DNA from 3 places in the Halomonas sp. CSM-2 genome. Region 3 is predicted to be linked to each of the others. Evidence: predicted binding sites of a transcription regulator. Region 3 holds the regulator's gene; each other region holds the start of a gene.

Region 1 (9,068 bases), on a different contig from region 3:
AAGTGCTGGTACTGGTATCGCTACTGGCCGCGATTGCAGTGGCGTTTGTGGGCACCATCGGCTTTATTGGCCTGGTCGGGCCGCACATTGCACGCATCCTTCTAGGCGAAGACCAGCGCTTCTTCCTGCCCGGCTCGGCGCTGTGTGGCGCGCTGATTCTTTCCGTCGGGTCCGTGATTTCCAAAATCATCATCCCCGGCACCATCATCCCCATTGGTATCATTACCTCACTGGTGGGCATTCCCTTCTTTCTATTTCTCGTGCTTAACCACAAGAAGGCGTCATGGTAACCCTACAGCTGACTCATGTTTCCGCCCGCTACGGGCGTACTCCCATTATCCAGGACATTACGACACCAGCCTTTCAGGGTGGGCAGATGGTCGCCCTGCTGGGGCCTAACGCCGCCGGTAAATCGACCCTTTTTCGCCGCATCCTGGGCCTATTGAAAGGTGACGGCGAGGTCACTATCAGCGGTACCAGTGCCGAGCGGCCCGTGGCCTATATGCCCCAGGACACGGGGGCAAGAGCTGTACTGACGGTGTATGAGTCGGTACTGTTAGCGCGCATGCAGGGACGCAGCCTGAAAGTGCAAAACGAGGACCTGGCCCAGGTTGATCGCGCCCTTGATGAGCTGAACATTGCCGTGCTTGGCGAGCGTGATATCGGCGACCTGAGCGGTGGGCAGCGCCAACTGGTCAGTGCCGCCCAGGCGCTGGTCCAGGAGCCCGAGATTCTGATGCTCGACGAGCCCACCTCGGCGCTCGACCTTAACCGCCAGATTAGCCTGCTGGGTGTGCTAAGGCGGCTGGCCAATGAGCGCCAGATGCTCATTCTGGTGGCGTTGCATGACCTGGGCCATGCGCTGCGCTTCAGCGATGCCGCCATGGTCCTCGAACATGGCCGCCTGATTGCCTGCGGTCCCACGGAGGACGTCATCACGCCCTCGCTGCTGCAATCCGTTTATCGGGTCAATGCGCGGATCGAGCCCTGCTCAAAAGGCAGCCCGCAGCTTATCGTCGAAGAGGCCATTTAAGCCGCCGCCCTTCCATGGCGGCCAGCGCCACCCCGCTCAGCATCAGCGGTAGTGCCAGCAGAAAGGCACTCGAGACAGGTATCCCGAACAACATCCAATCCGCCAATACGGGCCAAACCAGGGCAATATACTCAAAGGGTGCCAGACGGGACGCTTCCGCGTAGCGTAATGCCAGCGTCATCGCGATATGCGCCGCCCCGCCAAACAGGCCCGAGAGCACCAGCAGCCCAAACTCGACCGGGCTAAGCGCCGCCCAGCCCCATGGCAGGGTTGCAAGGCCTGCCAACGACGACACCAGAATAAAATAGAACGCGATGGAACCCGCCGTTTCCGTGCGTGAAATCCGCCGAACGGTCAACAGCGCCCCTGCCGTTAACAAGGCGCTAAGCGCGCCCAGCGCATAGCCGGCCACCTGGCCATGCGCCCCATCCTTGCCCAACCCAGGCAGCACCAATACCGCCATTCCGCTGAGCGCTAATACAATCGCCCCTGCTCGATAGAGCGAAAACCGCTCACCCAGCAGCAATATCCCGCCTACCGCCATGAACACTGGTGTCAGTTGAGCGAGCAGCGTGGCCTCGGCAACCGGCAATATCGCGACCGCCGCAAAGGAGGCGAACATGGCCGCCGCTCCCAACCCCGAGCGCAGAGCATGACCCAGCGGACGACGCGTTGCCAGGCCACGAGGGAATTCATGGCGCAAGGCCAGAAACACCACGATCGGCAACAACGCAAACAGCGAGCGAAAAAACACCGACTGGCCGACCGGCACAGCATCGCTGACCGCCTTGATGCTTACCAGCATGCCGGTAAACAGAAGACCTGACAGGACCCTGAGCAAAATCCCTGTTACGGGCCTATCCTGAAGGTTATCCATGATGCGCAGCACTCCCCATACAGCAAAAACCCCCGGCGGACCGAGGGTTTTTGCGCTTAACAGCCGACGGTTGGCTATCTCCCCAACATTACGGCTTCATCTCTTCAAAAAATTTCTTCACGCTGTCGAAGAAGCCGGTTTTCTTGGGTGAATGGTGGCTGTTGCTTCCGTCCAGGCTTTCCTGGAACTGGCGCAGCAGGTTCTTTTGTTCCTCGCTGAGCTTGACGGGCGTTTCCACCACGACTTTGCACAGCAGGTCGCCAGGGACGCCGCCGCGAACCGGCTTGACGCCCTTGCCCTTGAGCCGGAACATCTTGCCGGTTTGGGTTTCCGGCGGAATCTTCAGCTTCACTCGACCATCGAGTGTCGGCACTTCCAGCTCACCGCCCAATGCTGCATCGACGAAATTGATCGGCACGTCACATTGCAGGTGCTTGCCATCACGCTGGAAGATATGGTGCGGCTTGATGGCCACCTGGACGTACAGGTCGCCTGGCGGGCCGCCATTGATGCCGCTTTCGCCTTCCGCGTTCAGGCGGATACGGTCGCCGGTATCCACACCCGGCGGGATTTTCACCGACAGTGTCCGGGTCTCGCGCACGCGCCCTTCGCCGTTACACTTGTGACACGGCACCTTGATGTGCTGGCCTGAGCCATGGCAGGTCGGGCAGGTTTGCTGAACCGCAAAAAAGCCCTGCTGCATACGCACCTGGCCGTGGCCATGGCAGGTGGGGCAGGTATCTTTGCTTGACCCCGGTTCAGCACCGCCGCCGTCACAACGGTCACATTCAATATGGCGCGGCACACGGATATCAACCGTGGTACCGGAGACCGCATTTTCCAGGTCCAACTCCAGGTTATAGCGCAGGTCAGAACCGCGCGCCGGGGCATTGGGACCACGACGACGCCCGCCGCCACCGCCGAAAATATCGCCAAACACATCGCCGAAAATGTCGCTGAAATCGCCAGCGCCACCGCCGCCGAAACCACCGCCACCAAAGCCACCGCCCTGGCCATCGACACCGGCATGACCAAACTGGTCGTAGGCCGCACGTTTTTCGCTATCGGTCAGGACTTCGTAGGCTTCTGACACTTCGCGGAATTTTTCCGCGGCAGTATCGTCTTCCGGGTTGCGGTCGGGGTGATATTTTTGCGCAAGGCGACGGTAGGCCTTCTTGATCTCTTTCTGATCGGCCCCTTTGTCGACACCCAGGATTTCATAATAATCGCGTTGGGACATGGGTCCTACGCCTCTTGGTTAGCTACGCATTCAACTGCACATTTAACTATGTGTTAACGACAGAGTATTTAAGACACAGTATTTAACGACACATTAAGCTTTTTGCGTCTTTGACGTGGAAACAGCAACGCGGGAGTTGCCCCCCGCGTCGCCGCCTACCTCGTCAGAAAGAGCGCTTACTGCTTTTTCTGATCGTCGTTGACTTCTTCATACTCGGCGTCGACCACGTCTTCATCGGGCTTGGCGTTGCCCTGCTCGGCACCTTCCTCACCCGGCTGCTCGGCGCCTTCAGCCTGCTCGGCGTACATCTTCTGTGCCAGCTGGCCAGACGCTTCAGTGAGTGCGTCGAGTTTCTGCTGGATCAGCTCCTGGTCATCGCCTTTGGTAGCTTCTTCCAGCTCGGTGATCGCGGTTTCGATGGATTGCTTCTCGTCATCGGTCGCCTTGTCACCAGCTTCTTCCAGCGTCTTGCGGGTGGCGTGGATCATGCCGTCCGCCTGATTACGCAACTGCACCAGCGCCTCGAACTTCTTGTCTTCGTCGGCGTGGGCTTCGGCGTCGCGTACCATCTGCTCGATCTCGTCTTCGGTCAGGCCGCTGGACGCCTTGATGACGATCGACTGTTCTTTGCCGGTCGCCTTGTCTTTCGCGGAGACGTTCAGGATACCGTTGGCATCCAGGTCGAAGGCCACTTCGATCTGCGGCACGCCGCGCGGCGCCGGCGGAATATCGGCAAGGTCGAAGCGACCCAGCGACTTGTTCTGCGACACTTGCTTGCGCTCACCCTGGACGGCGTGGATGGTCACTGCCGTCTGGTTGTCATCCGCCGTGGAGAAGGTTTGCGTCTTCTTGGTCGGGATGGTGGTATTTTTCTCGATCAGCGGCGTCATCACGCCACCCAGGGTTTCGATGCCCAGGGTCAGCGGCGTTACATCGAGGAGCAGCACGTCTTTCACGTCGCCACCCAGAACGCCGCCCTGAATTGCGGCACCCACGGCCACGGCTTCGTCCGGGTTGACGTCTTTACGTGCATCCTTGCCGAAGAACTCAGCGGCTTTTTGCTGAACCAGCGGCATGCGCGTCTGACCACCGACCAGGATAACGTCGTCGATCTCGGAGGCCGACAGGCCGGCATCTTTCAGCGCCATCTTGCAGGGTTCCATCGAGCGCTGCACCAGATCGTCTACCAGCGACTCCAGCTTGGCGCGGGTCACTTTCACGTTCAGGTGCTTCGGACCGGTGTTATCGGCCGTGATATAGGGCAGATTGACATCAGTCTGCTGGGCGCTGGAAAGTTCGATTTTGGCCTTCTCGGCGGCTTCTTTCAGACGCTGCATGGCCAGGTTATCGCCTGACAGGTCAATACCGCTGTCCGACTTGAACTGGTCAACCAGATAGTTGATCAGCGCCAGATCGAAGTCTTCACCACCCAGGAAGGTGTCACCGTTGGTGGCCAACACTTCAAACTGGGTTTCGCCGTCGACATCGGCGACTTCGATGATCGAAATATCAAAGGTACCGCCGCCCAGGTCGTATACCGCGATGGTTTTATCACCGCGTGACTTGTCCATGCCATAGGCAAGCGCCGCTGCGGTCGGCTCGTTGATGATACGCTTGACATCCAGACCGGCGATGCGCCCTGCATCTTTAGTGGCCTGGCGCTGGCTGTCATTGAAGTAAGCCGGCACGGTGATGACCGCTTCGGTGACGGTTTCACCAAGGTAGTCTTCTGCCGTCTTCTTCATTTTCTTGAGCACTTCCGCGCTCACCTGCGGCGGTGCCATTTTCTGGCCTTTCACTTCTACCCAGGCATCACCGTTATCGGCTTCGGTGATCTTGTACGGCACCATCTTGATATCTTTCTGAACAACGTCGTCTTTGAAACGACGGCCAATCAGGCGCTTGATAGCGTAAAGCGTATTTTCAGGATTGGTCACCGCCTGGCGCTTGGCCGCCTGACCGACGAGCGTCTCACCGTCTTCGGTGTACGCAATGATGGACGGCGTCGTACGGCCGCCTTCTGCGTTTTCAATGACTTTTGCACTGTCGCCATCGAGCACCGATACACAGGAGTTTGTGGTGCCCAAATCAATACCAATAATGCGTCCCATAATAAGAACCTCGTATTCGGTTGTTTCAATACATCAAACTGGTTGCGGGATTTCCCGCGGGGTTGCCCCTTTATCTGGGGGCCACCTGAGACTTTTCAAGGCCCTTTTTAGGCCTTTACTGCGTTATGACTCACTCGCTTTCTGACTGACCACGACCATGGCCGGGCGGACCAGGCGTCCGTTCAGCAAGTAACCCTTCTGCATGACCTCCATGACCGTATTTGGCTCCTGCTCAGGGTTCGGCACCATCGCCATGGCTTCGTGGACCTGTGGGTCAAACGGCTCGCCCTGGGGATCGATGCTTTCAACGCCAAACTTGCTCAGCACATCCAGCTGCATCTTCAGGGTCATCGAGACCCCTTCGCGATGAACCTCGGAGGCGTCTTCCTGCATCGACTCAAGCGCTTTTTCCAGGCTGTCGATGACCGGCAGAAGCTCTTTAACAAACTTCTCCAAGGCGAATTTGCGCGCCTTTTCAGCCTCATGCTCCGCCCGGCGGCGCACGTTTTGCGCTTCGGCGGCTTCTCTTAGCGACTGATCTTGGGCTTCTGCCAGACGCTGCTCCAGATCCTGCACCTTGGCGGCCAGCGCATCGACTTCAGCCTCATCCTCGACACGATCGACGACGGTTTCATCGTCATTGACAAGGCCTTCCAGTTCGCCTTCAACCAAGCGATCTTCAGCTTCTTGCTCCGGCGTCTCTGCTTCCTGCTCGTGGCGAGCCAGCTCGTCGTCCATCGGGGTTTGCGGTTCTTTTGCCATGCCTAGCTCCTGCAACGTTCGAGAGGCGTGCGATACGCCCAAATAATAAATAGCAACGTAAATTGGCTCTGCACCGTATATGGGGACCATAAAAGCCATCTCAAGTGGGCATTGAAGCGTGTTTTCGACTACTGTATAAAACAACAATATTCAGACGCATTGACTACGCTCGTTCCGCTGCGCCTCAGGAGGCCCTCATGTTGACTCAGCTTGCCATTCGAGATTACGCGATCGTTGAGCACCTGGAACTCGACCTGACCCATGGCATGACCGCCATTACCGGCGAGACCGGGGCCGGCAAATCGATTCTGCTCGGCGCACTGGGCCTTTGCCTGGGCGAACGCGCCGACGCAGGCAGCGTGCGCCATGGCAGCGAACGCACTGACCTCTCAGCGCGTTTTGATATTCAGCATTTGCCCGCGGCAAGCGAGTGGCTTAGCAGCCGCGAACTGCCCAGTGACGAATGCCTGTTAAGGCGGGTGGTAACGGCAAGCGGGCGCTCCAAAGCATGGATCAACGGACAACCGGCCACGATCAGCGACCTCAAAGCGCTTGGGGAACACCTGGTGCAGATTCACGGCCAGCACGCCCACCAGGCGCTGATGCGCGAAGAAACCCATCTCGCACTACTCGACGATTATGCGGGCCTTCGCGACACCGCCCAGCAGCTGGCCGAGACGTACCGTGACTGGCGCAGCGCCAACCGTCGCCTCAAGCAGCGCAAGGAAGCCGGCAGCGAGGTAGAAGCCAAGCGACAGCTGCTGCGCTATCAGGTGGAGGAGCTCGATCAGTTGGGCCTTGCTGAAGGCGAACTGCAAACCCTTGAAGAAGAACAACACTCCCTGGCCCACGCCGATGAAACACTCCGCGAAACGCAGTTTGCTGCTGACTGCTGCGCCAGCGACGAGGGGGGAGCACTATCGTTGCTCAACCAGGCTTATACACATTTAAGCGCCTTGCCGGGCAGCGATAAGGGCACGTTATTTAACACTCTGGCGATGCTCAGCGACGCGCGCATTCAGGTCGAAGAGGCCGCCAGCGAGCTCAACCGTCTCGCCAGCACCACCGAACTCGACCCCGAGCGCTTGGCGTGGGTGGAAGAGCGTTTAGCGGACGTGCACCGTATTGCCCGCAAGCACCATGTGGCACCCGAAGAGGTTTGTGCACTGCATGCGGAGTTGAGCCGGGAAGTGGCCGAACTGGATAACAGCGAGAACGACATCGAGGCCTTGGGTGCCCAGGTAGCGGAACTTCGCGAGCGCTATCGACGTGACGCCAAGCACCTGAGCGAGGGACGCCAGAAAGCCGCCGTCCGTTTGGGGAAGGAGGTCCAGCAGCAGCTAAGTTTCCTGGCCATGGGCAAGGCACGCTTTGAAGTGGAGGTCACGCCCAGGGATACACCTGCGGCGGAAGGCGTCGATCAGGTTCACTTTTTAATCAGCGCCAACCCCGGACAGCCCGCCAGACCGCTCACCAAAGTTGCCTCTGGCGGTGAGCTTTCGCGCATCAGCCTGGCTATCCAGGTCGTCGCCGCGTCTCACTCAACCATACCAAGCCTGGTGTTTGATGAAGTCGACGTCGGGGTTTCCGGTGCCACTGCAGAGATTGTCGGCCAGCTGCTCCGCAAGCTGGGTGAAAACGGCCAGGTAATGACGGTCACCCACCTGCCTCAGGTGGCCGCCCAGGCTCACCAGCACCTGCACATTGAGAAACACGCCCGGCGCGATACCACCCTGACGCACATGGCCCTGCTGGATGAACAGGGCAGGGTCAGCGAGCTGGCCCGCATGCTGGGCGGCGTCAAACTCTCGGACCAAACCCTGGCCCATGCCCGTGAAATGCTCAATGCCAGCCAGCGCCAGCCCCACTGACGATGGCGGGCTGAAGGGCTGCTGGGCAACCGTGTATTTCAAGCGCGCAATAAAACGCCCCCAGGCCGCCTGGTATTTAAGCCAGGCAGCCTAGAGGCATTAGGGCGTGCATCAAAGCCTGAGCTAGGGGTAGCCCCTATTTCTTATTAGTCGGCCCGCTGTCCTGGCGTGTTACGTCCGATCCTCGGGGGCGCACGTATAACACCAACGCATGGTCAACTAATTCATAGCCGTGCTCTTCAGCGATTTCTTGCTGGCGTCGCTCAATGATCTCGTCAACGAACTCAACGATTTCACCGCTTTCCAGACACACCATGTGGTCATGGTGATCTTCTTGCGTCATCTCGAATACCGCGTGGCCGCCATCGAAATTATGACGAATCACGAGGCCCGCCGACTCGAACTGAGTCAGCACACGGTAGACAGTTGCCAGCCCCACATCTTCGCCCGCATCTATCAGTGTTTTATACACTTCTTCTGCGCTAAGGTGGTGCTGACCCGATGCAGTTTCGAGAATCTGCAGGATTTTGACGCGCGGCAGGGTCACTTTCAGCCCGGCTTTACGTAATTCATGGTTCTTATCGGCCATGGTTGCTCTTCGCAGTAACAGGTTAGGTCGGGTATGATCGACCGAAACCACGATAGTGAAGAATAGGCTCAAATGCAAAAATTGACTCGAATCATTACGCTTTCCGTCTCCATTGCCGTGATCAGCGGCTGTAGCTACGTTGGCGTGTATAAACGCGACATCCCGCAAGGCAACCTGGTCACCGAGGAAATGGTCGACCAACTGCAACCGGGGATGACCCAGGAACAGGTGACCTATGTGATGGGCCGCCCACTGCTTGAAGCGCCCTTTGATGCTCGCGAGTGGGATTACGTGTTCCGGCTCGACAAAGCTTACGCAGGGGTTGAACAGCGGCGTGTCACGCTGACATTTGATGACCAGGGGCGGCTTGCCAATATCGATCAGGAAGGCGATTTATCTGAGGACCTCCCTCTGGAGGCCGACACCACTAGCGGGCCGGCACCGGACATCACCGATCCCACTGAAGCGATCCCTAACGAGCCGAGGCAAAACACAACGCCCAATACCACCAATTGATGACGCGAGTCGTCGTCTTAATCGGAGCTCCCGCTCGCCTGGCGTTTTGCACGTTCACGGCGAGCGGCC
Region 2 (10,742 bases), on a different contig from region 3:
CCTGAGTTAATGTGCATGGAGTTCTGTGTGAGCCGCCAAATGATCGCGCAGGGCTTTCAGCTCTGCCTGACCCTCTTCATTAAGCAGGGGCTTTCCCTGAGCCAGTTGCCAGCGCCTGCCATGTTGATCCATCAAGTGGGATGCCCGTCTCCGCACGCCCTCTAAATATTCGTTATGCCGGATGGGGTAGCCGATCAGGGCGTTCCATTCCGTTTCGCTCACCTGGCTGGCCAACGCTTTGTCAAAAAGCGCCAGCAGATCTTTCGGTTCAGTGCGGTAGCGTGGCGTGCGCGAGGTCAGCAAAACGGCCAGGACACTGCCAATCACCAGAAAACACACCCCAAATACCAAAAGATAAAGTGCCATGCAGTACTCCCTTGGGGATTGAGCGTGAAATGACGATAAAGGCCATTATACCGTTCACATTTTTCGAAACGAAAATTTTGCAGATTGCCGAACTTTTTCAGAACAGCGTGTCTGAGTATGTACAGGCAACGTAGTGATAGCAGTCGCTAAAGGTGTTGCCTCGATATTGTTTTGATCCCTTGCTTCCGCTGCTCCATGAGCAGCGGTTTTTTTTGCCTGGCGATAATGGCTTCACGGCAGTGTGCTTTTGCAACGTTCTGCGACAGCCTTCTCAGTGACGGCGAATGGTTAGCAGGGCGACAAGAATATCGCGTCGTGTGACAATCCCTACCAGGCGGCGTTGTTCAACCACCGGATATATTTTGGGTTTTGCGCCCAGCATTTCCTGAGCCAGATCGGTGATGCTTTTCGCCGGGGTGACGCTGAGCACCTCATTGCGCATCAGTTCCTTGACCAATGGCGCCTCATCGTCATGGTACACGCTGTCAAGAACGCGGCCCAATACATCCTGTTCTGAAATAAAACCGATCAGGTTGTCGTGCCGATCAACCACAGGCGCACCCGGCAGACGATGCAGCGCGAGTCCCTGGGCCAACGTGGTGATCGACATTTCCGGCGAGACACGATAACAATCGCGAGACATGATATCGCGTACATTGTGTGGCGTGGGTTTTGACATTGCGGCTCTCCTTTTGCGTGAGCATGGCGAACGTTTTGTTAACCGTCACTTTATTCACTTTAGAAGATTTACATACAGATGCGATGATCATCCTGCAGGGGCATTCAACGTTTTAAAGGCGCTTGTAAAGGGGCGCGAGCGTCGCAATTGTTACTCTTATCTGGTCGAATAACCCAAAGGGCTAACGACAACTGACCCTAATGACTTAGCGTGAGGAAACATTATGGACGCACGTGAATATTTGAATCGTAAAGGGGTGCCGCTGGATCGCGATGCCGACCGCCCCAACACGCTGGAAGAAAAATCCTGGGAGCGTGCGCGTGAGGCCGGACATCAACGTCCCAAGGTGGGGACACCCCACGATTGGGAAGAGTGGGAGCGTTATCATGATGATCTGGCGCACGACGCTGACGCGCTGACGCAAAAAATCGACAAGGACGCACACCGCAAGACGAAGGTTAACGAGTCCACCAAGGCTGAAGCGACGCCCACTGTTGATAAAAGCGTTGAATTTTACACTCCTGAAAAACCATCCGGTAATGAATCGGCGACGCAGCCACCGCCGCTGACAGACATGCCTTCATCGGTGAAGGCGGCGTATTATGCATTGGCAGTGCTATTCCCGCCATTGGCGGTAGCGCTGACGGATGGGGGCGCACGACGCGTCACCATCGCGACCTTACTGACGCTCTGTGTCTGGCTACCAGGGGTTGTTTTCGCTCTTGTATGGCTTCGCCGACAATAAGGCGCCAATTCCCAGGCAGATTCACCTACACAGGCGATGTTTTTGCCCGTCAGCCATTGGCAATAGCGATGCGCGACGTATAATCCACGTCAACTTTTATATTATCTGGGGTTTACGATGGCGTATCTCGTCGGTGTCACCGCGCTGTGGGCGTTCTCTTTTTCGCTGATAGGCGTTTACCTGGCAGGCCAGGTTGACAGTTATTTTGCTGTACTCCTTCGGGTAGGGCTTGCCGCCTTGGTGTTCTTGCCGTTCCTGCGGCCGAGCCTGTTAAAAGGCAAACAGCGTTTGGCACTGATGGTGCTGGGCGCCATTCAGCTTGGCATTATGTACACCTTCTTCTACCAGTCGTTTATATTGCTGTCGGTTCCCGAAGTTCTACTTTTTACTATCTTTACGCCTGTTTACATCGCATTGCTGGATGATCTGCTGTTTGGTCGCTTCACGCCGATCTACCTGTTAAGTGCTGCCCTGGCCGTCATTGGCGCGGCGGTTATTCGCTACGATGGGGTGGATAGTGGTTTTTGGGCAGGCTTTTTAGTCGTCCAGGGAGCCAATCTGTGCTTTGCCATTGGCCAGGTCGGCTACCGGCGTTTAGCGGCTGACTTGCCCGCTGACTTGCCTTGGCACAATGTGTTTGGCTGGTTTTTTATCGGCGCCATGGTGATTGCGCTGCCGGTCTTTCTAGTGTTCGGTAATAGTGCCGCCTTGCCAACAACCAGCGTGCAGTGGGGCGTGCTGGCCTGGCTTGGACTGGTCGCGTCGGGCGTCGGTTATTTTGCCTGGAACCAGGGTGCCACGCGGGTAGATGCAGGCACGCTTGCGGTCATGAACAACGCGCTGGTACCCGCAGGGCTGGCCGTCAACCTGTTGATCTGGAACCGTGAAGCCGATGTGGCTCGGCTGTTGCTCGGCGCGGGGATCATGGCAGCGTCGCTGTGGCTGAATCACTGGTGGCTGCAGCGCAAGCAGGCACACCCTGCCTAGGGCCTGTTGACGTTTCACTCACGTAAGTCCATTTGCCCGCGCTGCCTGCTCTGGCCATAATGGCTTGATCTTACTTGTGTCGACTCACGACCCATCATGTTCAGGAAGCTGCTGTGCCATCGAATACGCCAAAGGAGTCAGGGCGGCCATTTAGTACCATCGGGCTAATTGGCCGCCTGGGCAGCGATAAAGTCGTCGACTCGCTGCAGCGCTTAGTTAACTACCTGGTTGAGCATCGCTACCGTGTGCTGGTCGAGGACCGCACGGCCACGGTAATCCCGCACCATGGTCAGCCCGAGGCCAGTCGTCGTGCGCTGGGGGAAATGTGTGACCTGGTGATCGTGGTCGGCGGCGATGGAAGCTTGCTTGGCGCGGCCCGCACCCTGTGCCATAGCGGTACGCTGATTCTAGGCGTTAACCGCGGGCGGCTGGGGTTTTTGACCGATATCTCCCCGGATGAACTGGAAACCCGCGTTAGCGAAGTGCTGGCCGGCGAGTTCGAGCGCGAAGAACGCTTTCTGCTGGATATGGCGTTATATCGCAACGGTGTGATGGTGGGGTCGGGGGAAGCGCTCAACGAAGTCGTTGTCCATCCTGGCAAAGCGGTGCGCATGATCGAGTTCGAACTTTTCATCGATGGCCAGTTCGTATACAGCCAGCGTAGCGATGGGTTGATTATCGCTACGCCGACAGGCTCTACTGCCTATGCGTTATCCGGGGGTGGGCCGATCATGCACCCCAAGCTGGATGTGATTACCCTGGTGCCGATGTTTCCGCATACGCTTTCAAGCCGCCCCATTGTGATTGATGCGGCCAGCGAGATTCGCCTGCACATCGGTGAGACCAACCAGTCCTATCCCCACGTCAGCTGCGATGGGCAAACCCGCTCGGTTGCCAAACCGGATGATGTTGTAGTCATTACGCGTAAGCCAGAGCGAGTCCAACTGGTGCATCCCATTGGGCATAATTTTTACGAGGTGCTGCGCAGCAAACTTGGCTGGAGCAACCGGTTGGGAGACTGAAGATGGTTCATCAAGTCGCCGCCAAGCCGGTGTTTGAAGGCTATGATCTGATTGGGGACGTGCACGGCTGCGGAGCAACACTTGCAGCGCTGCTCGAAAAGCTTGGCTATCGCCAGCGCAATGGCGTCTATCGCCACCCGCGGCGTCGGGTGATATTTCTTGGTGATCTTATCGACCGGGGGCCACGTATCCGTCTTGCCGTGACGATAGCCCGGCGTATGGTCGAGTCCGGCGAGGCCCAGATTGTCATGGGCAACCATGAATATAACGCCCTGGCGTATACTCACCCGGCACCGCCGGGTAGCCAGCAGCGCTGGTTACGCGAGCACACACCGCGTCACAACCGGATTATTCAAGACACGCTGGAACAATACCGCGACCACACCAATGAATGGGAAGATACGCTGGCGTGGTTTAAAACGCTGCCGCTGTTTCTCGAACAGGATGGCTTTCGGGTGGTACACGCCTGCTGGGATCATCAGCTGATAGAGCAGTTCAAACAGGATTACCCCGATGGTTGCATGGACGACGATTTTCTTGTCGCCTCGACCGATCCGACGACCCAGGCATTCCGCATCCTGGATCGCCTGACGCGGGGCAGCCATCTATCGCTTCCTGATAATGTCGCTATTCACTCGGGAGATGGGTTTACACGGCGCAGCTTCCGAACCCATTTCTGGGCGGCATCGCCACAGTACTGGGGCGATGTTGCCTTCCAGCCCGATAATTTACCCGGCGATCTAGAACAGCGGCCGCTTACCCAAAATGAGCGTAAGACGCTGAGTTATTACGGTCCCGACGAACCGCCTTTGTTTATTGGCCATTACTGGTGTGAAGGCATACCTGCGTTACCCACCGCGAACATTGCCTGTCTGGATTACAGTGCGGTGAAGTATGGCCGTCTGGTTGCCTATCGTTGGAATGGCGAACAAAACTTGAATGCTGACCAGTTTGTCTGGATTCGTGTCGCCAGAGAAGAGCAACGTGTTTTAAACACCTTGCAGGACGACGATGATTGAGCTGAATTGTTGTTGTTACATTAATTTACATAAATTTTGCAAAACATATGAACTAACGCTGCCGCCGCTCGTCAGATTAGGTGTTCCCTTGAATGATCCCTTGCTATTTACCCGGCGGCCCCCTCCGCCGGTTTTTTTTGGTGAAAATAATAACCACTGTATTGCCACGTCCAGGCGTGATCTATCCAATGGGTTGCCAAGCTTAGCGTTTGTATGAAAAGCCTATGTCGTTATCATAAAGGAAGCCTATGCACCCCGTAATGCGTTTACCCCCTGACGTCGACACCCAGGCGCTTCGCAAAGCGCTCTGGCGTTATCGTATTGGGCACCGGATTACCGCTGAAGGCGATGCCCAGGTGCTCTGGGTCGCCGACCCGGGTCAGCGTGAAGCGCTTCTCGCGCTGGTGGCCCGCTGGCAGCAGGGTGAACCTCTTGAGTTAGCGGAGCAGGTCTCAAAGGTGGATTCCCCGGCGCTATTCTCAACGCTTAAACGGTTGCCGGTTACCGTGGCCATGGTGGTGGCGAGTCTGGTGATCTTCGCGCTGATAGGTGTGTTTGGTGATCTGTTGATTGTGGCCCTCACCATTGTGCCGATTGGCATCGTGGGTGGTGAGCTAACCTACGGGTCGCTGACGGAGACGCTGGCCAGCGGCCAGGTATGGCGCCTACTGTCGCCAGCGTTTCTGCATTTTGGCTGGATGCACCTGATCTTCAACCTGATGTGGGTATGGTATTTCGGGCGGCAGGTTGAAGCGTTACAGGGCGGAAGGACGCTGCTCCTGCTGCTGGTCGTTGCAGGGGTGTTGGCGAATCTGGCCCAGTACGCGACGGGTACAGTGTTATTCGGCGGTATGTCGGGCGTCGTTTATGCCTTGCTGGGGCACGTATGGCTGATGTCTAGACGGGTTCCGGGAAGCGGTTTTTTTGTGCCGCAGATGCTCGTCGTGTTCATGCTGGGCTGGATGGTGTTTACCATGACCGACATGGCCGGGCTGGTAGGTTTTGGCAATGTTGCCAATGAGGCCCATCTTGGCGGATTGATCGTCGGCCTGATAACGGGCTGGTATTATAGCGCGCGGCGTTTACGGTCTTAACTGAGGAGTTTGGCATGAGCGACATGACCTTCGACAAAATGATCAACCAGATGACCCCGGCGATTTACGAGAGCCTCAAGCAGGCCGTATCGCTGCGCAAGTGGCCGGATGGACGCTACCTCACGGCTGAGCAGACCGAGTTGTGTCTGGAAGCCGTGATGCGCTATGAAGCGGAAAACAACGTGCCCGAAGCGAACCGTGTCGGGTATCTGGAACAGCGCACCTGTGGTGCTGGCGCCACCGGGCAGGGCGTTTCACCGGAAATGGCCGGTCTTGCCAAGGATGCGTCGCGTGACTGATGGGGTAGTGCAGGGGTGCTTGCGTAAAATGGCGGTGGAACCGGGCCCGACCCAGGCTCAACCTGTCAGCTACCAGCTGCGCGCGGGTGAACACCGCATTGACTTGAACGAGCGGTTGGGGTTGCCTTTACAGCTGCGTTGGAGTGGTGCTATCGCCTGCACCCACTGCGGTCGTGCAACCAAGAAAAGCTTTGCCCAGGGTTACTGCTACCCCTGCTTCAAGCGTCTGGCCCAATGTGATACCTGCATCATGAAGCCGGAAACGTGCCATTATTTTCAAGGCACCTGTCGCGACCCTGAATGGGGAGAGCAGCATTGCTTTCAGCCGCATATCGTTTACCTGGCCAACTCGTCGGGTTTGAAAGTGGGAATTACCCGTAAAACGCAAATGCCTACCCGCTGGCTGGACCAGGGGGCGATACAGGCCTTGCCGATTCTGGAAGTCGATACCCGCCAGCAATCAGGCTTTGTGGAGATGCTGTTCAAGGAACATGTCGGTGATCGCACCAACTGGCGGGCTATGCTAAAAGGCGAAGTTGCGGAGCTTGATCTGAAAGCCGAACGCGATCGCCTGATGGCCGCAACCGCCAGCGGCCTTGGGCAACTTAGAAGCGAGTATGGGGCGGATGCCATTCGCGAACTGGATGGCCAATACCATGCCTTTCACTATCCGGTGGAGACCTTCCCACGCAAGATTATGTCGCACAACTTTGACAAGCAGCCGGAGGTCAGCGGTATCTTGCAGGGGATTAAAGGCCAGTACTTGATGCTGGATACCGGCGTGATCAATCTGCGTAAGTTTACCGGTTATGAGGTTAGCGTCGCTTAATACTGCTTAGGCGTCACGGTAGCCCAGTGCCTCTTGCAGGTATTGGGCGTGACTTGCCACCCAGCGTGGGTCAATCGCCCCCCAATCACGTATCTGATAGCGGCCGATGTTATGCCGCTCTCCCTTATCCTTTTCGAACACACACTCGATATCCAACTCAGCAAGCGAAGTAATGGTATCTTGCGCGGTGCGCCTTGGCATGCCGGTCGCCTCAATCAAGGCCGGGACGCTGGCAGCGCCTTGGTCAATCAGGTACGCCACGTACAGGCGACGGTAAAAGCTCGATTTGGTTTTGCTTAACGGCGCGGGCATGGCGCATCCTTTATGGGGTTCGACAGTAACGCTGCCCAGTCTAATAGAATAAATCCCCTTGCGCGCGCGGCGGGCGAAAATCGCGGGTATTCAATCCCTGCTCGGTGCGGGACTGCAACTTCCACTGGCGGCTGGCACGATTAAACCGCTGGCTGATCATTTCGGCAAACACCCCTTCACCGCGGAAACGCTTGCCAAAGCGGGCGTCATAATCCTTCCCACCACGGCACTGTCGAATCAAGCTCATCACTTTGGCAGCCCGCTCGGGGTAGTGGGCTTCCAGCCACGCCTCGAATAACGGCGCCACTTCATGGGGCAGGCGCAATAGCATCCAGGTAGCGGTGCGCGCCCCCGCTCGGCTGGCGGCTTCAAGAATCCGCTCAATTTCATGGTCGGTCAGCCCAGGGATAATCGGCGAAACCAGCGTGCCCACAGGAATCCCCGCCGTATTCAGCTCGCGGATGATTTTCAGACGGGCTTGAGGCGACGCCGTGCGCGGCTCCAGGGTGCGTTTCAGGTTGGCATCCAGACTGGTAAGGCTGACAAAAACCCGCACCAAACGGTGTTCGGCCATTTCCGAAAGCAACTCCAGGTCTCTCAGTATCAGGCTGCTTTTAGTCACAATGGTGACCGGATGGCGACATTCCAATAACAACTCAAGCAAGCGACGGGTGGTTTGGTGTTTCGCCTCCAGTGGCTGGTAGCAGTCGGTATTGCCGGAAAGGTTAATCGGACGGCATACGTAATTAGGGTGGCACAGCTCGTCGGTTAACCGCTCCACTAAACCGCTGCGGGCAATCAGCCTGGTTTCAAAATCCAGCCCTGGCGATAAATCCCAATACGCATGGGAAGGGCGGGCATAGCAGTAAACGCATCCATGCTCGCAGCCACGGTATGGATTCAGCGAGCGATCAAACGGCAAATCCGGCGAGGTGTTCCACGACAGCGCGCTTTTGCTCACTTCCTCGCGCACCTCGGTTACGATACTTGTGGATGTTTCCTCCCGCCACCAGCCATCGTCTTCCGCAACGCTTTGGGTGGGTGCAAAGCGGTTATGCGGGTCGTACGTCGCTCCACGTCCTTTGCGCACCGAGGAACTGCCATCAGCGTAATGAAAAGCCGTCATTTGCCACCCCGTTTATATATGGCTATATATACAGTATATGACGTTTTGTCCAGTGTGCAAGAATGAGTATAGAGCCATGTTTGGTTGCTTCAGCCTTTCCCGGCCAACCAGGGGAAACAGGCTAGGTCAGGCGGTGGGGTAGGTCGGGATATCGAAAAATGGTTGTATGGACGGTAAATGCAAAACGCCTTGGCTCTCTAAAGCCAAGGCGTTCCGCGTTATCCAGCACGTGATTCGCTAGCGCTTAGCGCTTTTTCCGCGTGGTTTTTTATCGCCGTTGGCTTTTTCGGCGCTGTCTTCACTTCCCCCATTCCCGGGAAAATGGCCGCGCAACAGCTCCAGCAGTCCCTGGGTCGAGGCATCGAAGTCGGCGGCGTTGGTGTCGATGCGTTCGCTGATTTCACCGGCGATGCGCTTGCCCAGCTGCACGCCCCACTGGTCGAAAGAGTTGATGTTCCAGATAACGCCTTGCACGAACACCTTATGCTCGTAGAGCGCGATCAGGGCACCCAGGTTTTTCGGCGTCAGCTCGTCCAGCAGCAGGGTGCTTGATGGGCGGTTGCCGGGGCAGCTGTAGGGGTCATGCTGGCTGAGCTCCTTGCTGTCTCCCTGGCTGCCTTCCATAAAGGCGTTGGCCTGGGCGAGCATGTTGGTCAGCAGCGCGAAGTGGTGGTCTTCGACACCCGGCTCGGGCTTGAGTGAGGCGATAAAGTCGATGGGCACGTAGCGCGTGCCCTGGTGCAGCAACTGGAAGAAAGCGTGCTGACCGTTGGAGCCGGTCTGGCCCCAGACAATCGGGCCGGTCTTGTAATTCACCGGATGGCCGAAGATGTCCACCGACTTGCCGTTGGACTCCATATCCAACTGCTGGAGAAACGAAGGCAGCTGGTGCAGGGCCTGGTCGTAAGGCACGATGGCTTGGGTTTCCGCACCAATGAAATTGATGTACCAGATACCGATCAGCGCCATCAGCACGGGCATGTTCTCGGAGAAGGGCGCTTCAATGAAGTGGTTATCCATCTCGTGAGCGCCTTCCAGCAGCTCGATGAAGCCCTCAAAGCCAATCGAGAGCGCAATCGGCAGGCCAATTGATGACCACATGGAGTAACGCCCGCCGACCCAGGCCCAGAACTCGAACACATTCTCTTCACGAATGCCGAATTCCATCGCTGCCTTGCGGTTGGTGGAGGCAGCGATAAAGTGCGCGCCCACATCGGCGTCTTCACCGGCGTTCTCCAGGAACCAGCGCCGCGCGGTCTTGGCGTTGAGCAGGGTTTCCTGGGTAGAGAAGGTCTTGGTCGAGACGATGAACAGCGTGGTGGCTGGGTCGAGACGCGACAGCACCTTCTGAATATGGGTGCCGTCTACGTTGGAAACAAAGTGGAAGTGCAACTCTGGGTGGCGGTACTTCAATAGCGCACGGACGGCCATGTTGGGGCCCAGGTCCGACCCACCAATGCCAATGTTGACCACGTCCTTGATGCGCTTGCCGCTATAGCCTTTCCACTCGCCGCTGCGCACCGCCTCGGAAAACTGCTTGATCTGCTCGCGGGTACGGGTGATTTCGGGCATCACGTCCTTGCCGTCGACAAATACCGGATCATCGCCGAGGTGGCGAAGCGCGGTGTGGAGAACCGGACGGTCTTCGGTGACGTTGATGATATCGCCCGAAAACATCTGGGCTCGGCGCTGGACGAGGGCGGAGTGGTCGGCCAGTTCGATCAGTTTGGCCTTGACCTCGTCGGATACGTGGTGCTTCGAGTAGTCGAGGAAAAGACCGCCCACCCGCAGGCTCATTTTTTCAAAGCGCTGCGGGTCATTGGTGAAATAGTCACGAATGCGATCGTTAGCGGTTTTGTCGCGCAGGCGTTCGAGAGCCTGCCACGTCACACTGCGGGTCAGCTGAAACATAGCGGTGTCCGTTGTTGTAGGTCGGCGAGTTGCCTTGATGTTATGTGTGTAAAAATACTACATAAAACGCGTGCTGTGGCAAACCATCGTGAACAAAAGCATGTTGTACGGTAATAAAACCAATAGCGAGCCCAATAAAAAGGCGGGCCTTGGCCCGCCTGGCATTGTTTAGCTGGCAATGGCCACTTGAGTAGCGCCCCGTTTGATCATGGCATAGCTCAGACCGGTAATCAGCGAGCCGACCACAATCGCGCTCAGGTAGAGCAGCACGGGGGTAATGGCATTGGGGATCAGCAGGACAAAAATGCCGCCGTGGGGGGCCATCAGTTTAGCGCCTACCAGCATGGAAAGTG
Region 3 (10,742 bases):
CTGTCATGATCGAAGATAAGCGTGGGGCTCATACTGGAACGCGGGCGCTTGCCGGGTTCAACTCGATTGGCCACCGGTTCACCGTTCTGCTCTGGCTCGAAGGCAAAATCGGTCAGCTCATTGTTGAGCAGAAAGCCGCCCGGCAAGTCGGTCCCCCCATCACTCATGATGCGTGAGCCAAATGCCTGCTCAATGGTCGTGGTCATGGCAACCGATCGGCCTTCAGCATCCACGATGCTGATATGGCTGGTGCCATATTCAGGCTGGGTCGGCTGCGCCGCCCAACTTGTTTCAATATCGCCGGGCCGACCGTGTTCGGCGTTATCCCCCATGCTCTCTTGACCGATCAGCGCGCTGCGCTTGGCGAGATAGTCCGGCGCCAGCATTGTCGACCAATCACCACCGGGGGCCTCAACGAAATCCGGATCGGCTATATAGTAATTACGATCGGCGAACGCTAACCGGGAGGCTTCCAAAAACTGGTGCAACCAGCCGCTGCTGGTGACACCGTCATCCAAAGGGGCTTCAAGCAGTGGCTGCTGATCGAGCATGCCAAGGATCTGCATGATAGTGATGTGGCCGGATGAGGGAGGCGGGAAACCGCATACGTCCCATTGCTGCCAGGGTGTGCAGATAGGGTCGCGGATAATGGCGTCATAACTTTCCAGGTCATCCAGCGTCATAGCGCCGGGCCGGGCCGGATGCTGAACCACCTGATCGACAATATCCTGAGCAACGTCACCCTGGTAAAACGCGGCGCTGCCTTCCTCGGCGATACGCTTTAGTATCGCCGCAAGGGCCGGGTTTTTGAGGGTTTCACCTACTGCAATGGGCTCGCCTTCAGCGTCATAATAGAAATCCCGCGCCCGTTCGTTATTGCGCAAGGCATCGTCATTGGCAAGGCTCAAATGAAGCCGCTCACTGACGGCAAAGCCTTCTTCTGCCAGCGTCATCGCAGGCACAAAAAGGTCTTCCCAGGGCAGACTGCCGTGAGCCGCATGGACTTTTTCCATTAGCCGCAGCGTTCCCGGCACACCGACCGATCGGCCGCTTGCCACGGCATCCATGAACGCCAACGGCTCGCCATCCTGCATGAAGAGCCCACCATCCACAGCGGCGGGTGCGGTCTCACGCCCATCGTAGGCGCGTACGTCATCACCATCGTAATAAAGCAAGAACGCCCCGCCGCCAAGGCCACTCGATTGTGGCTCCACCAGTCCCAGCACCATCTGGACGGCAATGACCGCGTCGACCGCGTTTCCGCCGGCCTTCAATATCTGGTAGCCCGCATCGGTGGCCAGCGGATTGGCAGCCGCCACCGCGAAGGAATCGGCAGACCAGCCAGGTTTTTCTTCGTAACCAGACTCACTTTCCGGCGAGATGGAGGGCATTGCATAGTCAAAGCCCCAACCATATAAAGGCACTATCAAGAGACTGGGTAGTAACCACCGCATTCTTTTAGAGGGCATCACGACCGACTCCGCCAATGTATACAGACCGAAATAAAAGCGTAGCCTATTAAACCCAAGCGCCCAGCACAATGGCTGGGCGTGTTTCATCTAGCCTGCTAACTACCTCACTAACGATCAGTCTGCGATGGTTTCACCTGCCAACATGAACCAGGTCTCGAGCACCGCGTCCGGGTTCAGCGATATCGAATCAATCCCCTGCTCCATCAACCACTTGGCAAAGTCAGGATGGTCGGACGGCCCCTGACCGCAGATGCCGACATACTTACCCTTAGCTCTACAGGCCTGAATCGCCATGGAAAGAAGTTTTTTGACGGCTTCGTTACGCTCGTCAAACAGATGCGCCACGATACCCGAGTCGCGATCAAGCCCAAGGGTGAGCTGTGTCAGGTCGTTGGAGCCAATCGAGAAACCATCGAAATGCTCGAGAAACTCGTCAGCCAGCAACGCATTGGCAGGCAGCTCACACATCATGATGACCTTGAGGCCGTGGTCGCCGCGCTTCAGCCCGTTGGTCGCCAGCAGCTCGACCACTTCCCGGGCTTCTTCCGTGGTGCGCACGAAGGGCACCATGATCTCGACGTTGTCGAGTCCCATATCTTCGCGGACACGCTTGAGCGCCCGGCATTCCAGCTCGAAACACGGACGGAACGCCTCCGAGACATAACGCGAGGCCCCCCGGAAGCCCAGCATGGGATTCTCTTCGCCGGGCTCGTAGAGCTTGCCGCCAATCAGGTTCTCGTACTCGTTTGATTTGAAATCCGAAAGCCGCACGATAACGCGCTGAGGATAATAAGCAGCGGCCAGTGTCGAAATGCCTTCAACGAGTTTATCGACGTAGAAGCTGACCGGGTCGGTATAACCGGCCGTACGCATGTCGATCACCTGCTGAAGGTCGGACGGCAGGGTGTCGTACTCCAGCAATGCCTTGGGATGAACGCCAATCATGCGGTTGATAATGAACTCAAGCCGCGCGAGCCCTACCCCGGCATGGGGAAGGCTGGCAAACCCAAAGGCACGATCCGGGTTGCCCACGTTCATCATGATCTTGAAAGGAATCTCGGGCATGGTGTCAACGTTGGAGACCTTGCAGTCAAAATCCAGCAGGCCTTCATACACATGCCCGGTATCACCTTCAGCGCAGGAAACAGTAACATCACTGCCTTCATTCAATCGTGTGGTGGCATCGCCACAGCCAACGACAGCCGGGATGCCCAGTTCACGGGCAATGATCGCCGCGTGGCAGGTTCTGCCACCGCGATTGGTAACGATGGCTGAAGCACGCTTCATGATCGGCTCCCAGTCGGGATCGGTCATGTCGGTTACCAGCACATCGCCGTCATGGATCTTGTCCATGTCATCGGGCGTCATGACCACCTTGGCGGTACCGCGGCCGATGCGTTGGCCGATAGCGCGACCGGTGACCAGGGTGCGGCCTTTCTCGCGTAGCTGGAAACGCTCCAGCTTGCCGCCTTCCTGCTGCGATACAACGGTTTCCGGCCGCGCCTGCACAATATAGAGCTCACCATCGTCGCCATCCAGTGCCCATTCGATATCCATGGGCCGCTGGTAATGCTGTTCTATGGTCACCGCTTGACTCGCCAGCGCCATGACCTGCTTGTCGTTGAGGCAGAAACGACCACGGTCCTGCAGGGGCACATCAATGGTCTCGACCGACTTGCCGGCGCTGGCATCTTGGGTATAGACCATCTTGATCAGCTTGGACCCCAGGTTGCGGCGCAGCACCGCAGGTCGGCCCGCAGCCAGGGTCGGCTTATGAACATAGAACTCATCAGGATTCACCGCCCCCTGGACGACGGTTTCACCCAGCCCCCAGGAAGCCGTCACAAAGACCGCATCGCGGAAGCCCGACTCGGTATCCAGCGTGAACATGACACCCGACGCGCCCGTTTCCGAGCGCACCATTTTCTGCACACCCGCAGATAGCGCGACATTTTCATGCGCATAGCCGCGATGAACTCGGTAAGAGATGGCCCGGTCATTGAACAGCGAAGCGAAGACTTCATGGACCGCACGTTTGATATTGTCGAACCCTTCGATATTCAGAAAGGTTTCCTGCTGGCCGGCAAAGGAAGCATCGGGCAAGTCTTCCGCGGTGGCCGAGCTACGCACCGCGACCTTCAACGCTGGGTGACGCTGCTGCAGGCTTTCATAGGCACTACGTAATTCGCTTTCGAACGTCGGGGGTAGCGGCGTGTCGATCACCCACTGGCGTATCATTTTACCGGCTTCGGCCAATGCTTTGACATCATCAACATCCAGCCGCGCCAGCGTCTGGTTGATACGCTCGTTGAGGCCTTCGTGGGCAAGAAATTCTCGGTAGGCATGGGCCGTCGTGGCAAAGCCGCCGGGAACCGTGACCCCCGCTCCGGATAAATTAGAGATCATTTCGCCAAGCGAAGCGTTTTTACCACCCACGCGTTCGACGTCAGCCATACCCAGTTGATCGAACCATAGAATGTAATTGTTCACGCAACCCCCTCGCTCAATAGGCCAGCGATCATGACAACCGCCAGTGATGAATGCGGTCACCCTAGCACCGCCCCGGTGTATTCGCCATTGGTCTAATAGCGAAGGGCATGGAGGATTTTTACAACAGGCGGCATTTTTGAACAATTGTTGTAGTCGCGACTCAAGCACCGTTGTGCCAAGCGTCATCCCGGCACACAATATGCGCAACGTTCAGGAGAGCAAACACCATGCAGCGCACGGCTTTTTTTATTTCGGATGGGACAGGCATTACCGCAGAGAGTCTGGGGAGGAGCCTGCTGGCGCAGTTCAGCGATGTCGATATCAACATGCAAACCAAGCCCTATATCGACACCCTGGATAAAGCCGAGGCCCTGGCCGAAATTATTGACGCAACGGCGGTCCGTGACGGGCAACGACCGATCATTATCGACACCATCGTCGACCAGAAGATTCGCGATGTGATTCGCAAGGCCGCAGGCTTCAAGGTGGATATATTCTCCACCTTTCTGGAGCCACTCGAACAGGAGCTCGCCACGCACTCTTCCTACAGCGTTGGACGAACGCATTCGATTGGCAGCGACGATGTCTATATGGACCGCATCCACTCGGTGCACTTCGCACTGGATAATGACGACGGAGCACGCACTCATCAGTACGATAAAGCCGATATTATTCTGGTCGGGGTATCGCGCTGCGGCAAAACCCCCACGTCGCTCTATCTGGCCTTGCAGTTTGGCATTCGCGCCGCCAACTATCCGCTAACGGAAGACGACCTGGACGAAGACGGCATGCTGAAACTGCCGCCGGTGCTCGCTCAACACCGGCACAAGCTGTTTGGCCTGACAATCGACGCCAGGCGTCTGGCCGCCATCCGCAACGAACGCAGGCCCAATAGCCGCTACAGTTCGATGGATCAATGCATGCAGGAGATCGAGCAGGCAGAAGCGTTATACCGTCGCCTGCACATTCCTTTTATCGACGCCACGCGCTTTTCCGTGGAAGAGATATCCACCCGCATGATTGCTGAAACCGGGTTGGCGCGGCGCTTTTCACCCCGCTAAACCGCCTCAGATCACATGCCCTTGGGGGCAAAGATTCCCGGGGCATTGCGCCAATAGCCTTTGTAATCCATACCAAAGCCAAAGACATAACGATCGGCGACTTCCAGGCTGCAGTAGTCGGCTTTCAATCCGGGTACTGCCTTGCGATCGTGCCGTTTATCGACCAGCACCGCCGTGGTAATGCTGGCGGCTTGCGCTTCCTGGCAATAGTTCAGAATCGCAGATAGCGTTGTGCCTTCATCCAGAATGTCGTCGACGATAACGACATGCCGACCGGCCATGGGAATCTCCGGCGATACCCGCCAGAAAAGCTCTCCACCGCGGGTCTCGTTGCGGTAGCGTGTGGCATGCAGGTAGTCGACCTCAAGCGGAAAGCCCAACCGGGTCAACAGATGGCCCGTGGTGATCAAGCCGCCATTCATGACGCAATAGAAGACCGGTAGTTTATCGCCCAGATCCGCACTGATCTGCTCGGCCATACGGTCCAGCGCCTGCTCCACCTGCTGCTGGGAAATCAAGCAGTCCGCGTTGTCCATGAGCTCGCGCATGGTGTCGAGGGATGCGAGCGCTTCTTTGTCTAGCTTTGCCATTGAAGTTCCAGTCTACTTGGTAAAAACGATCGTTAACTGCTGCGTGAATCAGCGGCCATGGCCTCTAACTGGGCATGCGTGCGCCGCCAGCGGCTAAGCGCGGATAGCGCGTCCAAATCGGGACGTGCGCGTTTGTAGCGAAGCTTGCCGGGCCTGACAGACGCTGAAGTTGGAACGGCGGCAACGACCTCAAGCGCCGCCTCGCGGTCATTGCATACCAGCAACATGTCGCAGCCGGCAGCGAGAGCAGCCGCTGCGCGTTCGCGCGGCCCTCCTACCTTATGGGCGCCGGCCATGCTCAAATCGTCGGAAAAGATACAGCCTTTAAACCCCAGCGACTGACGCAGCATCCCCAGCCAACTGGGCGAAAAGCCGGCGGGTCGCTTGTCAAATGCCGAGTACACAATGTGGGCTGGCATGACACCATCAAGCTTCTTGGCCAGGGTGCTGAAAGGCACCAGGTCGTGTTGCTTGAGCGTCTCAAAAGGCCGGTCATCGACGGGCAAGGCGAGATGCGAGTCTGCCGCTACGCCGCCATGACCGGGAAAATGCTTGCCGATCGCTGCCATACCGGCTTCATGCAGCCCGGCTACCAGCGCGCCACCCAGTTCACTGACTTGCGTGGCCTCCGAGCCAAAACTGCGGTCGCCGATGACGCTGGAGAGACCGCTATCGATATCCAGTACCGGAGCAAAGCTGATATCCAACCCGCAGGCGGCCATTTCCATGCCCAGGAGCCAACCGGTGTCCTGGGTAAGCCCCAGAGCCGCCGCACGATCCTTCTGGTAATACTCACCCAGCCGAGCCATTGGTGGCAGGCGCGTCAGTCCTTGCTTGATACGCTGAACGCGACCGCCTTCCTGATCCACTGCCAGCAACACGTTGGGGCGTAGCTTACGCACCTCGCTGCACAGGTCTCTGACCTGGTGGGCATCTTCCACATTGCGCGAAAACAAGATGACGCCACCCACCGAGGGCGATTTCAACAACTGCCTTTCTGCGGTGGTCAACGTTGTCCCTTCAAGGTCCAACATGACCGAGCCCAAAGGATGTGTCATAGCGGGGTGTCCAAAAAAGGCGCTAACTCTAGACGATGATTAGCGAGGAGTCCAACGATCAGCGGCTGTCGTGTAACCAGACAGGCGTTCCAGGTCCAGCATGCTCGAAAAGCCAAAGAAGATCTGCATTACGCAGCCGCACGCATCCATGAGAGGCTGGTTGACCCATGGGCTCATTCGGCGGCGTACCGTGCAGATAAATATAGCGTCGCTGGGAGTCGACCTGACCACCGCGGTTTATCCCCGGTTCCAGGCCACACAGCCATAGAATGCGCGTCAGAATCCAGTCTCGCTCGGGAAACGCCGCCGCCAGCTCGGCGTCAAATACTTCGCCCGTCCAGCGGCGGCCTTTAAAGACCGCGTTTTCCGGGGCATCAGTACCAATGGCGGCACGAATATAGTGCCAGCCAAGCGGCGTTTGACCACTGCCCTGCCGATTACCCATGCCCTGGCGCCCGGTAGAAATTTCACACTCATGGCGACACATATCGCCTTGCCAGACGCGCAAGCTCTGCGACTGGGCGGCGATTTCCAGCCATAGCCCCTCGCGGGGCGGCATTTCAATGAGCGACGGTGTCTGCATGGTGCTCAATGTCCTTCTCATCAGGTAATGGCGCGTTCATCGCCGCCACCACTACCGGCCGCAGTCGGCGAACCAGGTCGCGGACCGAGACATGCTGGTGGTAATCCTTTTCGGCAATATCGCGCAGCGCATCCAGTCCCGAAAGCGTAAAGATGACGGTACCCAGCATAAAGTGTAGCCGCCAGAAGCGCTCAGCGTCGGGCAGATCCGGTGTCGCACGGCGAACCAGTTCGGTGAAACGGCTGAACACATCACCGTATTGCTGCTGGATGTAGCGTCGTAAATGCCCCTGAGCCTGGCTGTACGCAAGCCCCAGCAAACGCATGAAGACTTTGAGGCTATTGCGTTCGGCAGGCACCGTCAGCACGGTTGTGGCCATGGTTTCGAGGAGCACTTCAAGGGGGATGTCACGACCCTCGTAGCGCGCTTCGAGTTCGTCCAGAGCGCCATGAAAACGTTGGGAAAACGGATCCAGGTAGCGAGCAAACACCGCCTGGATGAGCGCCTTCTTGGATCCGAAGTGATAGTTCACCGCAGCAAGATTGACCCGAGCCTTGCTGGTGATGTTGCGTAAAGAGGTTTCGGCAAAGCCGCGCTCTGCAAAAAGCACTTCAGCAGTATCCAGAATGCGGGTCACCGTATCCGATTGAGCCATGCTGCTCTCCATAAGACGGGCCAAAAAGCGGGCCATAAAAAACGGATGTTTTAAACAAACCAGGATACTACGTTATCGTTTGTTACCTCTCAACGTATACCTGAACACCCAACCCTTATCCAACGCCGCTTTGCATCTTCATATACATCAATTTGTTAGCTGCCTTACCCCCATTATATACTGGACAGGAGAACATGCTGTATACTTAACCACATACTGTTAACTACATACTGACTGTTGACTACATACTGATAGGTAAACAGGAACGCAGTCTTGCTCACTTATTCAATCTGGAGGCTGGTATGTCGCGGCCATTAACTGTTCGTCAACAAAACGTGTTCGACTTTATTGTCAAGACCATGGCTGAGCTCGGCTATCCGCCCACCCGGGCTGAAATAGCCAAGGCACTGGGGTTCCGTTCGCCCAATGCGGCAGAAGAACACTTACGCGCACTTGAGCGTAAAGGCGTCATTCGCATCATTCGCAATACGTCGCGCGGCATACGCCTGCCCAACCAGGAGCACCAGGAAACGCCAGACGTGCTGCCAGCCTCAGGCGCAGACCCTGCCAACGGCCTGCCCATCATTGGCGAAGTCGCGGCGGGTAGCCCTATCCTGGCCGCTGAGCATATTGATCGCTACTGCCCCCTGCCCGCCGACTACTTCACGCCCAGAGCAGATTATCTGTTGCGCGTTCGCGGGCTGTCGATGCAGAACGTCGGCATCCTCGAAGGCGACCTTCTCGCCGTCCACCGCACCCAGCGCGTTCGGGATGGCCAGATTGTCGTCGCCCGGCTGGAAGACGAAGTCACCGTCAAGCGTTTCAAACGCGACGGGAATCACGTCACCCTGATCGCTGAAAACCCCGACTTCGACCCTATCCATATCGACCTACGCACCCAACCACTTGATATCGAAGGGGTTGGGGTCGGCGTTATTCGCGGTGGCAATGGCCAGGCGCTCGGCTAGCTGAACACGATGGTCTTGTTGCCATGCACCAGCACGCGGTCTTCCAGATGCCAGCGAAGACCGCGCGCGAGGACGGCTTTTTCAACATCGCGGCCAAAACGTACCAGATCGGTCGGCGTATGACAGTGGCTGACCCGGTGAATGTCCTGCTCGATGATGGGCCCTGCATCCAACTCCTGAGTCACGTAATGGCAGGTAGCCCCTATCAACTTGACGCCACGCTGGTAGGCTTGGTGATAGGGTTTGGCGCCAGCAAAAGACGGCAGAAAACTGTGGTGGATATTAATGACCTGCCCCGCATATCGTTCACACAACGCTGGCGGTAATATCTGCATGTAGCGAGCCAGCACGATACTGTCGGCCCGGGCATCATCAATATGCGCCTGCACCTGCTCAAAGGCCGCTGTCTTGTCTGCCGGATCCACCGGCACATGGTGATATGGTATTCCGTACCATTCCGTTAACGAACGCATGTCGTCATGGTTGGAAATCACACCCACGATATCGCAGTCCAGCTCACCCACCTGCCAGCGGTAAAGCAAATCGACAAGGCAATGGGATTCTCGCGAAACCATCAGGACAACCCGCTGCCGTTTCCGGGTATCGACCAGCGCCCAGTCCATGTCAAACCGCTCCGCCACCGGCTCGAAGGCTGAACGTAATGCCTCTGCCGACATACCCAGCGAATCCGCCAATATTTCGTAGCGCATGAAAAAACGCCCGGTTTCCAGATCGGAATGCTGGCTGGCCTCGGTAATCGACCCTCCCTGGTCCGCGATAAAACTCGATACCTTCGCGACGATCCCCACCTGGTCCGGGCAGGACACCACCAAACGATAAAAATGCGACATAGTCATTACTCTTCACGGTTTGCCGGGCGACGATGATCGGGCCGTCCGCTGGCATTAAACAAACGTCTAGTGTACCGAATGAAGCGCTCGCAATCACCGCCCTTAATGGCAGTGATTGTTAGCCGCCCGCCCCATCCCGTATAGTTAACCAATTACTTTCTAGGCTTTATTAATCTGATGCATCCACCGCGCGTTCATATTCGTCCCCGTCGTCGCCCTCCCTTACGCCTCTTGCCGTTAGGCGGCTGCGGGGAAATTGGCATGAACCTGACGCTGTATGGGTACGAAGATCACTGGATCGTCGTGGATTGCGGCATGATGATTCGCCAGGATCTACCCAATGCGCCACTCCAGGTGCCCAACCTGGAAACCCCCAAAGCCCTGGGCATTGCCCCGCAAGCGCTCTACATCACCCACGGCCATGAAGACCACATTGGGGCGGTCGCCTGGCTCTGGCCCCACTGGCAATGCCCCATTTATGCAACGCCGCTGGCGGCAGGCTTGTTGCGCCTGAAGTTTGCCGAACATCAGCTCTCAAGCGCCGCCATTCATGTGGTCGAGCCAGGTGAGGCATTGGAAAGCGGGCCTTTCACCCTGCGCTTCCTGGCGGTTCCACACTCGATACCCGAGAGCTGCTCGCTGATGGTCATGGCAGGTCGCTATCGTGTATTGCACAGTGGCGATTGGAAGCTCGACCCTGATCCAATTATCGGCGCGCCGATCGATCAGACGCAATTCAAGGCCTTAGCGCCGGTTGATTTGGTAGTGGGGGATTCCACGAATGCCCCTCTACCCGGCCACTCAGGCAGCGAAGGCGATGTCGCCAAAGCGCTGGTCGAGACGCTCGCCAACTGCGAAGGCCGGATCATTGTCTCCTGCTTTGCCAGTAATCTCGCCCGGGTGTTGGCGATTGGCCGTGCCGCCTACCAGTGCGGGCGGCGCGTCAGCCTGATGGGGCGCTCGATGGAGCGCATGGTGGGTGTCGCACGCGGCCTCGGCTATCTGGACGATTTT

Evidence for each region. Region 3 encodes LexA, which represses DNA repair genes until DNA is damaged. Its sites were predicted from a motif close to TACTGTNTANNTANACAGTA; they were not measured.
Region 1: recN (DNA repair protein RecN) is a predicted target of LexA. The motif match lies at 6,153-6,172, and genes of this name have one in related genera.
Region 2: B7L15_RS15810 (PA0069 family radical SAM protein) is a predicted target of LexA. The motif match lies at 8,495-8,514, and genes of this name have one in related genera.

The regions. Positions count from the first base shown of each region.
Region 1 covers NZ_NBYR01000030.1:760-9,827, forward strand. The annotation lists gene B7L15_RS18210 (FecCD family ABC transporter permease) at 1-290, shown strand, start outside; gene B7L15_RS18215 (ABC transporter ATP-binding protein) at 284-1,033, shown strand; gene B7L15_RS18220 (DMT family transporter) at 1,011-1,910, opposite strand; gene dnaJ (molecular chaperone DnaJ) at 1,999-3,150, opposite strand; gene dnaK (molecular chaperone DnaK) at 3,327-5,261, opposite strand; gene grpE (nucleotide exchange factor GrpE) at 5,385-6,023, opposite strand; gene recN (DNA repair protein RecN) at 6,221-7,894, shown strand; gene fur (ferric iron uptake transcriptional regulator) at 8,031-8,483, opposite strand; gene B7L15_RS18250 (outer membrane protein assembly factor BamE) at 8,556-8,999, shown strand; gene B7L15_RS18255 (RnfH family protein) at 9,017-9,068, opposite strand, start outside.
Region 2 covers NZ_NBYR01000019.1:41,913-52,654, reverse strand. The annotation lists gene B7L15_RS15860 (hypothetical protein) at 7-366, opposite strand; gene B7L15_RS15855 (CBS domain-containing protein) at 638-1,045, opposite strand; gene B7L15_RS15850 (YqaE/Pmp3 family membrane protein) at 1,269-1,790, shown strand; gene B7L15_RS15845 (carboxylate/amino acid/amine transporter) at 1,908-2,777, shown strand; gene B7L15_RS15840 (NAD(+) kinase) at 2,891-3,799, shown strand; gene B7L15_RS15835 (metallophosphoesterase) at 3,802-4,818, shown strand; gene B7L15_RS15830 (rhomboid family intramembrane serine protease) at 5,067-5,912, shown strand; gene B7L15_RS15825 (YeaC family protein) at 5,927-6,211, shown strand; gene B7L15_RS15820 (DUF2797 domain-containing protein) at 6,195-7,040, shown strand; gene B7L15_RS15815 (winged helix-turn-helix domain-containing protein) at 7,047-7,352, opposite strand; gene B7L15_RS15810 (PA0069 family radical SAM protein) at 7,393-8,478, opposite strand; gene pgi (glucose-6-phosphate isomerase) at 8,716-10,389, opposite strand; gene B7L15_RS15800 (PTS fructose-like transporter subunit IIB) at 10,558-10,742, opposite strand, start outside.
Region 3 covers NZ_NBYR01000013.1:131,648-142,389, reverse strand. The annotation lists gene ggt (gamma-glutamyltransferase) at 1-1,391, opposite strand, end outside; gene ppsA (phosphoenolpyruvate synthase) at 1,587-3,962, opposite strand; gene ppsR (posphoenolpyruvate synthetase regulatory kinase/phosphorylase PpsR) at 4,190-5,023, shown strand; gene B7L15_RS12855 (hypoxanthine-guanine phosphoribosyltransferase) at 5,035-5,613, opposite strand; gene nagZ (beta-N-acetylhexosaminidase) at 5,646-6,671, opposite strand; gene B7L15_RS12845 (L,D-transpeptidase) at 6,730-7,254, opposite strand; gene B7L15_RS12840 (TetR/AcrR family transcriptional regulator) at 7,232-7,909, opposite strand; gene lexA (transcriptional repressor LexA) at 8,212-8,877, shown strand; gene purU (formyltetrahydrofolate deformylase) at 8,874-9,728, opposite strand; gene B7L15_RS12825 (ribonuclease J) at 9,990-10,742, shown strand, end outside.